Regions from separate parts of the Arthrobacter sp. 05N428_2 genome, predicted to be linked through region 1. Evidence: riboswitches for the same ligand, from Rfam matches in the RefSeq annotation. Region 1 holds a riboswitch; the other holds the start of a gene.

Region 1 (6,085 bases):
CGGTGTGCTGCGCGGGCGAGGCCATGCCGTAGAGCATGCGGAACGGCATCAGTCTGGTCCGGCCGGGGTCGGGATCGATCATGGTGCCGCACGGAACCTCGGTCACCGGGGGCGGCGTCGAGTGGCCGAGGGCGGCCAGCAGCGGGGTTCCGATCGTGGACAACGCCATCATGGCGGCGAGCGGGTTCCCGGGCAGCCCGATGACGAAGCGGCCGTCCGGCAACTCCGCCAGCACGGCGGGGTGGCCCGGGCGCATGGCGATCCCGTCGATCAGCAGCCGGCCGCCCAGTTCCACGACAGTGCGTCGGAGATGGTCCGTGCCGGAGCGGCCGGTCCCGCCGGTGGTGATGACGACGTCGGCCGGCACTGGACCGGCAGCCCCCAGCTCCGCGCCGGACTCCGGCCCAGTTACCGGGCCCTGTTCCGGGACGGGGGCGTCGGTGTCCTCAAGTGCCGCGAGCCATTCGGCGTCGCTGTCGCCGATTTTGACCTCCTCGGCGCAGATCCCGCCAAGCATTTCGACGACGGCGGACAGCTGCGGCCCGAAGGTGTCCCGCACCTCTCCCGGTCCGGGGACGCCGCTGCTGACGACTTCGGAGCCGGTGAGCACGAGGCGGACCACAGGCTTGCCCAGGACCGGCAGCGAATCGTGCCCGGCGAGGGCCGCCAGTGCCAGATGCGCCGGGTTGAGCACGACCCCTGCCTTGACTAGGACCTGCCCCGCCGTGGCCTCTTCCGCAGCCGGGCGGATGTGTTCGCCGTTGCGGGGTTCCCCGGGTCTTGCGCCGCCGCCCAGTTTCAGGACCGGCAACCCGTCCTCATCCGCGGCGATGATGCCACTCTCGCTGCGGAGCACGGCTTTAGCGCCCGCCGGGATAAGTCCGCCGGTGACGATCGGGCTGGCCTGGTGCGGGGCCAGCCGCTGACCGGGCTCGGCCAAGATCCACGGACCGCCGCCGTTGACGGCCCAACCGTCCATCGCTGAGGAAGCGTAGTGCGGCATGTCATGCAGGGCCGACACGTCCTCCGCCAGCGTCCTCCCCAGGGCGTAGCGGAGCTGCACGGGCGCGGGCGGGATGGGGGTGGCGCAATCAAAGGCCAGCTGCCAGGCCTCCTGCCAGCTGTGGGCGAGGTGCCGGTGCGGCGCCGGTGCGGGGTCCGCTCCGTCGGGCCTCGTTTCGGCGCCGGGTGCGGCGGCTGTTGCGGAGTCGGAGCCGGCCTCCGCCCCGGCGGCAGCCGGCTCGGAATCGCCCGGGTCCGCGCCGGAAGGGGGCCCGGGCGTCATGCCCCGGGAGCCTCGGCGGCGGCGTATTCCTTGGCCAGCTTCCGGGCAACGCCCATGGCCGCCTGCATCGACACGGTGTCTGTCGCCTGGCCGGAGCCCGCGGCCAGTCCGGCGGCGAAACCGGCAATGAATGTGGTCAGCGGCGCGGCAGGACGGACGATTGAGTGCGCGGCCACGCCAGCCAGGCCGAGCACGTCGTTGATGTCGACCTCAACGTCCTCCAGCTCAAGGGCCTGGAGCAGGGCGCGGCACCAGTCTTCGAGCGTTTCATCCTGGCTTTTCACCGTTTGCCTCCAATGTTGAATTCGGCACAGTCGCCTTGGATCGGACCGGGACCGGACACCCCCAAGGCGGAGGCATCGTCCCAAGTGTCCACGTCGTCAGTGGAACCGGGCGGAACCGGGACGGTGCACAGCTCAAGACTAGCAAGGAGGGCGAAGACCGAGCCTCCCTCCAGGGCGTACCGCCGGGCCGCGTCGGCAACGGCGCGCTGCAGCGCAGCCGTGCCATAAAGACCCACGAGGGGCTGCCTGCGTCCGTCCGCCGAGAGTGCGACGGCGCCGTCGCGGCCGCCGTCCGCGCCGACGGCCAAGGCGCCCAACAGGGCATTCACGGCGCCGGCAACCCGCGGCATATCGCAGGCAAGCAGCAGCGTCAGGGGAGCTGGAGCACCGGATGCGCGGCCGGCCCACGCCCCGGGTCCGGCGCCGATTCCGGGTCCGGGTTCGGCCAGGGCGGACAGCCCGGCGGCGATCGCCGCCGCCGGACCGGAGAACGGGGGATCTTCGCGGCAGCCCAGCACGTCCGGCGGAAGGCCGCCGGGATCGGGACCGACGACGACGGTGCGGCGGGCCCCGCTGGCCGCTTGCAGGGACCGCTCAAGCAACGTGGCGCCGTCGACCCTCAACTGGGCCTTGGGCACACCACCAAGCCGGGAGGACCTGCCCCCGGCGAGGATGACGGCGTCGTATTCCACCCGCCCAGCCTAGCTGTACCAGCCCGGGAGCCGCACCGGCTGTCCGGTCGGCGCGCTGCGCTCAGTGCGCCGATTCGGGGAGAAGGAACGGATCCCAGGCCGGGGTGGGCTTCTCCAGTTCCTTGATCTGCCAGATGGTGCCCTTCGGCGGAGCCGGAACGAAGCCGAGTTTCCAGCCCATTTCGGCGGGCGTGTGGTCCCCCTTGGCGTTGTTGCAGCGCAGGCACGCTGCCACGAGGTTCTCCCAGGAATCCGCGCCGCCCCGGGATTTGGGCTGCACATGGTCGATCGTGTGGGCGGCCTTGCCGCAGTACGCGCAGCGGTGGTTGTCCCGGCGCAGCACTCCCCTGCGGCTGACCGCCGTCAGGGCGTTGTACCGGGGCCTGATGTACCGGTTAAGTAGGATCACCGTCGGGCGGCCGAGGATGTCCTGCGGACCCACCACGGGGTCCTCCCCTTCGGCCACCACGCTGGCCTTTCCGGTCAGCACAAGCACCAGCGCCCGGCGGAAGGTGACTACCGCCAGCGGCTCATATCCAGCATTCAGAACGAGAGTGCGCATCCGCATACCTCTTCACGGCCGCACCCGCCAGGGGCACGAGGGCCGGCTGCCCTCTGCATGGTCGGGCTATGGATCGACACCACAAGAGTAAACACCGAAGGCCCRGATTACCGAATTTTTCCCTGTGAGAGTTCCGTGCCGGGAGTTTGCGCCGCCACCGAACGGCTGCGCTCACAAAGCAAAAGGACCCCTGCCGGGGCAGGGGTCCTTCGGAGTGCTTCCGGCTGGTGCCGGGGCTGGGTCTTAGCCGCCGACGCGGATGAAGACCGGGCCGGAGCCGACGTTGACGCTGTACAGCGCGGTGGTGCCGCCGTTCCAGCCGCCGTGGACCGCCATGCCGTTACCGACGTAGACCGCGATGTGGGCCTCGCCCATGCCGCCGTTCTGGTAGTAGGCGAGGTCGCCCGGCTGTGCTTCGGCGGCGCTCACCGTACGGCCGAGGGACAGGTAGCCGGCCGGCCAGCCGTGGTAATGGATCCCGACGGCAGCCAGGGCGTTGGTGACCAGCATGGTGCAGTCCTGGGAAACGCCCATCTGCGCGTAGGCAGCAGCGGCGATCGATGCGCCCATGCCGCTGACGGCAACCGGAGCCTTAGTGGTCAGCGAGGCGGTGGTCGCGGTGCCCGTGGAGGCAGCGGTGTCCGTGGAAGCGACAGCTTCCTGGACCTTGACGACAGGCTTGGGAGCCTCGACAACCGGGGCCGGCGCCGTGGTGACGGACGTCTTGTCGTAGGAGATCGCGATGCTGGAGGCCGCAGAGATCGTGGCCGGTGCGGTCGACTGTACTTCAAGGGCGGAAGCCGAAGTCGATTCGCGCTGAACGTTGGTCTCGGCAGCGTTGGCTGCGATACCGCTGGTCAGTACCAGGCCGGAGGCTGCAGCGATAACCGCGGCCTGGCGACCCATGCCACCGGCGTTGTCGCCGACGGCCTTGGCAATAACAGCCAGCGAGTTGGTCTTGGTGACCTCCGCGCGGTGGCGTGCAGTTGCACGAGTAGTCATTCAGTTCTCTCTTTCGTGATCCTGTGTCCGCGCTCATTGCAGGCGGGACTGAGGACGCTCCGGCATCTTGGGGGTACGCCGGATCGCCCCGAAACGGGTTTCTTTAGCGAAGGGTGTACTGCGAAGACGCGCCAAAAGCGGGAACTGCGTTATGCGAACCTGTCCGGGCGCCGGCAAGGGCAGAACGGAGCATGGTGTGCAGCGGGCTCAACTGAGCCGCGCCAGCGCGAGGACGCGCAGCATTGTGGCGTGAAGACACGAAAGTAGCCTCTCCCAATGCCTACGAGGTGAGCTGTCGGATTCGGATGGGAGTCACCCGGCCGCGCTGCTTCCTGGGAAGCTTTGCGACTTAACCCCAAGGTCTTCTTGCGAAGACCAAAATTGGTTCCCCCGCCCCTGCCAGACGATGTCATGCGAACGGACCTTGAGCGGTGGCAGAGTTAGGCAATCCACTCAAGAGCGCCAACTTCGGAGAAGTTGGCGTGCTTCAAACAGTACAGCAGTCGGGACTCAATGTCACATTCAGATCACGGCGTGTCACAGAAATGCGAGTCGTCCCTCGGCTTGGCTTAGAGCCAGCCGAGCGGGTCAACGACATCCCCATTGACCATCACCTCGAAGTGGAGGTGGCAGCCAGTGGAAGCGCCGGTGGTCCCGCTCATCGCCACCACGTCGCCGCGGGAGACTTGCTGGCCCACGCGGACGCTCGAGGAGGACAAATGGTTGTACGTGGTCTCCAGGCCGTTGCCGTGGTCGATCACGATGCGGTTGCCGCCCCCGTAGGGGTGCCAGCCGGAGAAGGTTACGGTGCCGCTGGCAGCGGCATGCACGGCAGTGCCGCACTGGGCCACGTAGTCCTGCCCGCGGTGAAATTCCCCGACGGCCCCCGTGATGGGACTGATCCGGTAGCCGAACGGCGAGGCCGTGACCATGGAATCCAGCGGGGCGCCGAGGCTGCCGGCGGAGGCCGCGCGGGTGATGCTGCCGGCCGACTGGGCACCCAGCAGCTGCTTGAGCTTGCCGTCCGGGTCGCCCTTGGTGCCCACCGCCGTGCGGCTGAAGTCAATCTGCGCGGCCGCGGCCTTGACCTCGGGCTGCGCGCCGGCGGAAACCGTGGTGGTCCGGGCGGCGTCGGCCATCACGGGGCCGGTGGCCGGAATGGCGACGGTGAGGGCCAGGCCCGTCGAGGCCAGGGCTATGCCGGCCTTCTGTCCGACGCCGCTGACGGCGGCGAAGTCAGCTACCTGGCGGAGCGGGCTCCGCCGGCCGCGGCGCTCATCCCGGCGCGCGTCGCGCGGGCGCTCGGCGTGGACGACTGCGGCCGGGCGCGGCTCCGGAGCGGGACCGGTCGCACGACGGCGGCCCCTGACGGTCTGGATGGTCAAGTACGGTTCCTCTCTGGATAGCCTGCGAAGTTAGCTGTCGGATTCGGGTCAGAGAGATCAAAGACCCGGTCCGCCGGAGCAGGCATCCAGGCACAAGGGCATCCGGGGACCCCTCGTGGAGTTTGCTTGCCGCTAGCGGACTTCACCCCGAGGCTGCTGGATCAACAGCCGGTAGTGGTTCCCCCGCCTCTGCCAGAAAGGGATTTCGTGTACTGATCCGCTGGCAGAGCTCGGCTTCGGATCTGGTAACGCTTTAGTATCGGTGCTAGTGCTCAACTATAGGGGATTAAGTCGGGCAGTAATAAATTCGTTATCTCGCCTGTGGACAACTTTCCCGGTGAAGCGCGGACGGGTCAGTGCGCCGAGTTACCCGAGGGTCACAAACACGTGGGCCGCGACCTCGGGGGGCAGCTCGAGGGCGCCTTCGAAGTCGGGAACCCGGACGGAGATGTACTCCCCCACCCGCTCCAGCGAGACCTTGGCGCCGGGACGGATTCCGCCCTCGTCCAGCTGCACCAGCAGTTCCGGTTCCACCTGGATGGGCTCGGCCAGCCGGCTCACGGTGATCCGCGATTCCGCGCCGTAGCCGGCCATGGCCTCGAGCAGGTTCACCACGCCGTCCGCGGTCTCCGACGCCGGGAGGCCGCCGAGTTCGGCGAGTCCGGGAATCGGATTTCCGTAGGGCGAAACAGTCGGGTGGTTGAGCATATCGAAAATACGCTGTTCGACGCGCTCGCTCATCACGTGTTCCCAGCGGCACGCTTCCTCATGGACGTAGGCCCAGTCGAGTCCGATGACGTCGGCGAGCAGCCGCTCGGCCAGGCGGTGCTTGCGCATGACTTCGATGGCCCGCTTCCGGCCCGCTTCGGTCAGTT
Region 2 (6,085 bases), on a different contig from region 1:
CTCAGCCGCCGCGGTGGCCGGCAAAGAAGTCCCGGAGCAGGGTCCCGCACTCCTGCTCCCGGACGCCCGCGTACACTTCCACCCAATGGTTGAGCCGGCGTTCGCGGAGGATGTCGAACACGGAGCCGGCGGCCCCGGCTTTCTCGTCCCAGGCGCCAAAAACCACGCGGGGGATGCGGGCCAGTACCACGGCGCCGGCGCACATGGCGCACGGCTCCAGCGTGACCACCAGGGTGCAGTCCGCCAGCCGCCAGCCGTCGTCGCCCTGGCCCTCCACCGCGTGCCGCGCCCGGAGCCGGGCGGCCGCCGCGCGGATGGCCACCATCTCGGCGTGCGCCGTCGGGTCCCCGAGCGCCTCGCGCTCATTGCGCCCGGCGCCGAGCACCGAACCGTCCGGTCCGATCACGACGGCGCCGATCGGCACGTCCGCGGTTGCCAGGGCCCGACGGGCTTCGGCGAGGGCCAGGCCCATCCATTCGGCATGGCGTGGCTCCGGGGTAGTCATGGCTCAATGATAGTTTCGACGCTATGCATCCTAAGCACACTGCGCACCGTAGCCGGGCGCACCTGGAAGTCGGGAGACGGCAATGAGCACCAGGACTGAGAGTTGGCTGATGCGGCGCTGGGGCCGTTGGGTGGTGCCCTACGCCGCCTTGTGGATCACGATGCTCATTGGCGGCGTGGTGGTGGTGGTGCTGGCGCTGCTGAGCGCCGAAGTCTATGACAACGTCGTGGACTCCGCCGGGCTGGCGAACCTGGACAAGCCCACGCTGGCGTTCATGGAACAGCTGCGCAGCCCGGGCCTGGACTCGTTCGTCACCGGCTTCACCAACATCGGCGGCGGAATTGGGATGCCGATCCTGGCCAGCATCCTGACGGCGTTGCTGATCTGGGTCTCCCGGACCTGGCGCCCGCTGATCCTGATCGGAGGCGCAGCCGCCGTATCGGTCACGGCCACCGCGGTGGGCAAGAAACTGATCGGCCGGACGCGGCCGGACCACGCCGATGCGGTGCCGCCCTATGAGGACTCGCCGTCCTTTCCCAGCGGCCACACCCTGAACACCACGGTGGTGATCGGGCTCGTGGTCTATCTCGCCTGCCTGCAGGTGCACCGCACTGTGGCCCGGGTGGGTCTGATCACGGCCGGGGTGCTGTTTATTTTTGCGATGGGCATGAGCCGGGTCTTTCTGGGCCACCACTGGATGACCGATGTGATTATCGGCTGGGTGCTGGGGCTTGGCTGGGTGGGGATCGTGATTCTGGCCCACCGGCTCTTCCATGTGCTGCGGCACCGCGAACATGCCGGTCCCGCGCCGACGTTCGACAACGAGGTGCACCTGCAGGACGGTCTCGCGGCCGGCGGGGCAGCCGACGTCGATACCCGCGGTCCGGCGGGCGGTCCGCCGACCTCCGGGTGATAGTTTTGACCCATGCGCACTCTCGTTGTGGACCACCCGCTGGTCGCCCATAAGCTCACCGTCTTGCGGGACAAGAACACCCCGTCCCCGGTCTTCCGCCACCTCACCGAGGAGCTCGTCACGCTCCTGGCCTACGAGGCAACCCGGGATGTCCGCACCGAACCGGTGACCATCGAGACGCCGGTCAGCACCACCATCGGCACCGCCTTCACCAAGCCCACCCCGCTGGTGGTCCCGATCCTGCGCGCCGGGCTCGGCATGCTGGAGGGCATGACCAAGCTGGTCCCCACCGCCGAGGTCGGCTTCCTAGGCATGGCCCGCGATGAAGAGACCCTGGACATCATCACCTATGCCGAGCGCCTCCCGGAGGACCTCACGGACCGCCAGATCTTTGTCCTGGACCCCATGCTGGCCACGGGCGGCACGCTGCGCGAGGCGATCAAGTTCCTGTTCAAGCGCGGCGCCTCGGACGTGACGTGCATCTGCCTTCTGGCCGCCCCGGAGGGCCTGGCCAAGCTGGAAGAGGAGCTCTCGGACGCCAACGTGACCATCGTGCTGGCCTCGATCGACGAGAAGCTCAACGAGAAGTCCTACATTGTCCCCGGGCTGGGCGACGCCGGCGACCGCCTGTACGGCATCGCGGTCTAACTGCCGGAACAACACGCCGGTACGGGGTTCCGGCGGACGCCGTCGGGGTCTAGCCTGTGCCCATGGACTGGAAACTTGAACTCGTAATTGTCCCCGTGTCCGATGTGGACCGAGCCAAAGACTTTTATGTCAACAAGGTCGGTTTCAACGCCGACTACGACGAGCGCCCCTCGGAGGGCATCAGGTTCGTCCAGCTGACGCCGACTGGCTCGGGTTGCTCGATCGCGATCGGCGAGGGCCTCATCGACGCCCCGCCCGGCACCGCCCCAAGCCTGCAACTCGTGGTCAGCGACATCCAGGCCGCGCACCGGCAACTCAAGGACAACGGCGTGGACGTCAGCGACGTCGACATCAAGGACTGGGGGCAGTTCGTCTACTTCGCCGACCCCGACGGCAATAAGTGGGCCGTACAGTGCATCCCCGGCCGGCCAAACGGCTGACCGCCGGCACGACGGTCACCCGGGCGGTGCCGCGTCAGGCAGGCAAGAGGCCCCGGTTCCGGTGGATCCAGGGCCTCGCTGCGCGTCTCTGTCCGTGCCGGTTGTGCGGCTTAGTACCAGTTGTTCGCGTAATGGAAGTTCAGGGCACCGCACGGTGAGCCGTAGCGCTGCTGGACGTACTGCAGGCCCCAGTTGATCTGGGTCCGGTAGTTGGTCAGGTAGTCCGCTCCCGCGCTGGCCATCTTTTCGGCCGGCAGGGACTGAACCACACCGTAGGCGCCGCTGCTGGCGTTGGTGGCGGTTGTCCTCCAGTCGGACTCCCTGGTCCACAGCTTCTGCAGGCACTGCATCTCGCTGGCCGCCCAGCCGTGGACCGGCAGCTGCGCGGCGGCATAGGCCTGCGCGCCGGCGGGATCGTCGACGGCGACCGGCTGCGCCGGTGCGGGGGCCGGGGCGGGCGGAGCAGCAGGGGCCGGGGCGGGGGCCGCAGGAGGAACTGCCGGCGCGGGGGCTTCGGCGGGCCTGATCTCGGCGGGCTTGGCCTGGATGCTGGCCGGGGCGGATGACGCAGGCGTGTAGCTGCCGAGACGTTCAAGGTCCAGCGCCGGCTGCGACGCTTCCTTGGGGGCGGCGGCAGTGTGGGTTGCCGCGCCGGAGGCCTGGCCTGCGGCGCCGACCCCGAGCAGCACCGCGAACGCAGTGACTACGACGGCGGCGCGCTTGCCTTTGGACGGGGCGCCGGCGGCGGAGCGGGCACGCTTGCCTTTGGGAGCGGGCCGGGTCACGGCCGAGCGCTGGGCCGGTTCGGCGCGGTGGCGCGCGGCGTCGTCTTCGGACGTCTGTTTAGCGCCTTCTGGGCGCGTTTGTGCCTTAAAGTCAGTCATTGTCGCCTCTCAACGCCTACGGAGTTAGCTGTCGGGTTCGGATGCGAAATCCGGCCGCACGGAATTTCATCGTGGCGGCTTAACCCCAAGGGGTGCATGGATGCAGATGCCCGGGAACACTGGGTCCCCCGTCTCTGCCTGGTCCAGCGGAATCCGGCAAGCGGCAGAGTGTGGCGTCAGTCCGGATGTGCGGCCAGATTGACTGGCGCACCCTAAAACGGTACCTGACTTTCGACTAGAAGTCACATTTCGGTAACGACAAGTCCAGGCGGCGGTGTGGCGGCTTGCCCTGCGCGTGCCCTCCGAGTGCGCCGGCCCGGCCCGTTTCGACGCTTCCGTGCCCACCCTGTGCTGCCGAACAGCGAGCGGGCGCGGAACCGTCGAAACGGCGGCCGGGGCCCGTCCGCCTACCCGGCCAGCAGGTAGACGGTGGTCCCGCCGATGGTCTGGGCGGCGAAGTTGGCCGCCACCCATGAGGCAATCCGCGCGGCGTCGTCGGAGCCGCTTTGGCCCTGCATTGTGCGGCCGGCGATGAAGTAGTGGATCTTCCCGTCGGCAACGTACTGCTGGAACTGCGCGAGCGTCGGAGCCGGGTCGGTGCCGTTGAACCCGCCCACGGCCATCACGGGGAGTCCCGTCGCCAGCTGATAGCCGGCGGCGTTGTTGGATCCGACGACGGCGGCCGCCCAGGTGAAGCTGCCGGCGCCTGCCTGCAGCGCCGTCACAAGGGCCGCGGACGGTGTGGTGGCCCCGAGCAGGCCGCCCATTCCGCCGGCCCCGCCGCCGCCAGGGCCGCGCCCGCCGCCGCCAGGGCCGCGCCCGGCGCCGTTCGCCGTGCCGTTGGAGTTCACTCCGGGGCCGCCGCCAAACCCGCCGTTGCCGCCGAAGACCGCCGGGAACCCTGCGCCGCCCCGGCCGGACACGGCCGGACCGGCGCTGACGATCGAGCCGCTCTGGGCCGTCGCCGCGGTGGACAGCGAGTACGCCAGCGGCCCGGCGAGGGCAGCGCCCACCGCGAGCACCGCCGTCGTGCGCGTCATGATCCCCGATGCTGCCGGGACGCCACGCCTCAGCGCCGTCGCCCTGAAGCCTGGCGCCGCCGCGGCCAGCACCGCGCCGGCCGCGGCGAGCGAGCCCAGCAGGACCACCCAGCGCAGCCAAGGCACGAAGGTCGGCGTGCGGCCGAGCAGGGCGGCGCCCATGACCCCGGCCGCCACGACAGCGACGGCGAGCAGCGCGGCGGCCACGGGCTGGTCCCGCCGCTGCCAGAGCAATACCCCGCCCAGGCCGGCGAGCCCCGCGATCCCGGGCGCCAGCGCCACCATGTAGTACGGGTGGATGATCCCGGCCATGAGGCTGAACGTCAGCCCGGTGACCGCCACCCAGGAGCCCCAGATAATCACCGAGGCCCGCACGGCGTCGGTCCGCGGTGCCAGCCTTCCGAGCCACAGCAGCCCCGCGCCGAGCAGCAGCACCGCCGGCAGCAGCCAGGCGATCTGGCCGCCGAACTCGCTGTTGAAAAGCCGGAAGAGCCCGGGCGTGCCCCAGCCGTTGCCGCCGCCCACGCTCCCGGTTTCGTCGCCGCTGAGCCGGCCCAGGCCGTTGTAGCCGAGGGTAAGCTCGAGGATGGAGTTGTTCTGGGAGCCGCCGATGTACGGGCGGTCCGCCGCCGGGATGAGTTCGACGGCGGCCAGCCACCAGCCGGCCGCGACGGTCATCGCCCCGCCCGTGGCGAGCAGGTGCAGGAGACGTTTGCCCAGCCCGACCGGTGCCGCGACCAGGTAGGCCAGGGCGAAGCCGGGGACAACCAGCAGCACCTGCAACTGCTTGGTGAGGAAGCCAAAGCCCAGGAGCGCCCCGGCCAACAAGAGCCAGCGCAGGCGCGCGTCCTGGATGGAGCGCAGCACGGCGTAGGCGGCCGCGGTCATCAGGAGCACCAGCAGGGCGTCCGGGTTGTTGAACCGGAACATCAGCACGGCCACCGGGGTCAGCGCCATGACGGCACCGGCGAGCAGCCCCGCGCGGTGCGCCAGCCGGGCGTCGGCCGTGGCGGGGGCCGCGGCCCGGCGGACGGCCACGTAGACCAGCCAGACGGTGCCGACACCCATGATGGCCTGCGGGACCAGGATGCTCCATGAGCTCAGGCCGAAGAGGCGCACGGAGAGGCCCATCACCCACAGCGACGCCGGCGGTTTGTCCACGGTGATGGCGTTGGCGGCGTCGGAAGAGCCAAAGAACCAGGCCGTCCAGTCCTGCGAACCGGCCTGGGCCGCAGCGGAATAGAAGGCGTTGGCCCAGCCGGAGGCACCGAGGTTCCACAGGTACAGCACGGCAGTGCCCAACAGCAGCGCCGCCAGTTCCAGCCGCAGGCGCGGGCGCCGGGCGCCGGACCCGCGGGCGCCGGCGGCTGGCTGTGCCTGCAGGACAGGCGCGCCCGGCGGGCCGGACGCGGGCTGGGCCTGCGGGGCTGGCACGTGTGGCGTCTCCGCGGTGCGGGGATTCAGGGTGTCGGTCATGGCGCCCTAGACCCCCAGCTTGTAGACCGTGGCGGTGCCGACGGTCTGGGCCTGGTAGTTGGCAGCGACCCAGGTGGCGACCTCAGAGTTGCCGCCGCGGCCGCCGAAGCCGCCCATGCCGCCGGCGGAGATGAAGTAGCCGATATCTCCGCGGCTCACCATGGCCTGGAACTGCGCGA

The links. A riboswitch is a leader RNA that binds a small molecule or an ion and turns the genes downstream of it on or off. The one in region 1 is predicted to bind cyclic di-AMP.
Region 2: it holds a riboswitch for cyclic di-AMP, as region 1 does, so the genes downstream of both, AC1DGI_RS01565 (aggregation-promoting factor C-terminal-like domain-containing protein) here and AC1DGI_RS13725 (NlpC/P60 family protein) in region 1, are expected to answer to the same signal.

The regions. Positions count from the first base shown of each region.
Region 1 covers NZ_JBFTMR010000012.1:22,858-28,942, reverse strand. The annotation lists gene AC1DGI_RS13745 (molybdopterin molybdotransferase MoeA) at 1-1,285, opposite strand, end outside; gene AC1DGI_RS13740 (DUF6457 domain-containing protein) at 1,282-1,569, opposite strand; gene mobA (molybdenum cofactor guanylyltransferase) at 1,566-2,261, opposite strand; gene AC1DGI_RS13730 (HNH endonuclease) at 2,323-2,823, opposite strand; gene AC1DGI_RS13725 (NlpC/P60 family protein) at 3,067-3,825, opposite strand; cyclic di-AMP (ydaO/yuaA leader) riboswitch at 4,089-4,247, opposite strand; gene AC1DGI_RS13720 (M23 family metallopeptidase) at 4,395-5,210, opposite strand; cyclic di-AMP (ydaO/yuaA leader) riboswitch at 5,215-5,424, opposite strand; gene AC1DGI_RS13715 (iron-dependent transcriptional repressor DtxR) at 5,577-6,085, opposite strand, start outside.
Region 2 covers NZ_JBFTMR010000001.1:317,907-323,991, forward strand. The annotation lists gene AC1DGI_RS01545 (nucleoside deaminase) at 2-505, opposite strand; gene AC1DGI_RS01550 (phosphatase PAP2 family protein) at 588-1,418, shown strand; gene upp (uracil phosphoribosyltransferase) at 1,431-2,066, shown strand; gene AC1DGI_RS01560 (glyoxalase superfamily protein) at 2,129-2,506, shown strand; gene AC1DGI_RS01565 (aggregation-promoting factor C-terminal-like domain-containing protein) at 2,617-3,390, opposite strand; cyclic di-AMP (ydaO/yuaA leader) riboswitch at 3,389-3,559, opposite strand; gene AC1DGI_RS01570 (ArnT family glycosyltransferase) at 3,798-5,906, opposite strand; gene AC1DGI_RS01575 (glycosyltransferase family 39 protein) at 5,913-6,085, opposite strand, start outside.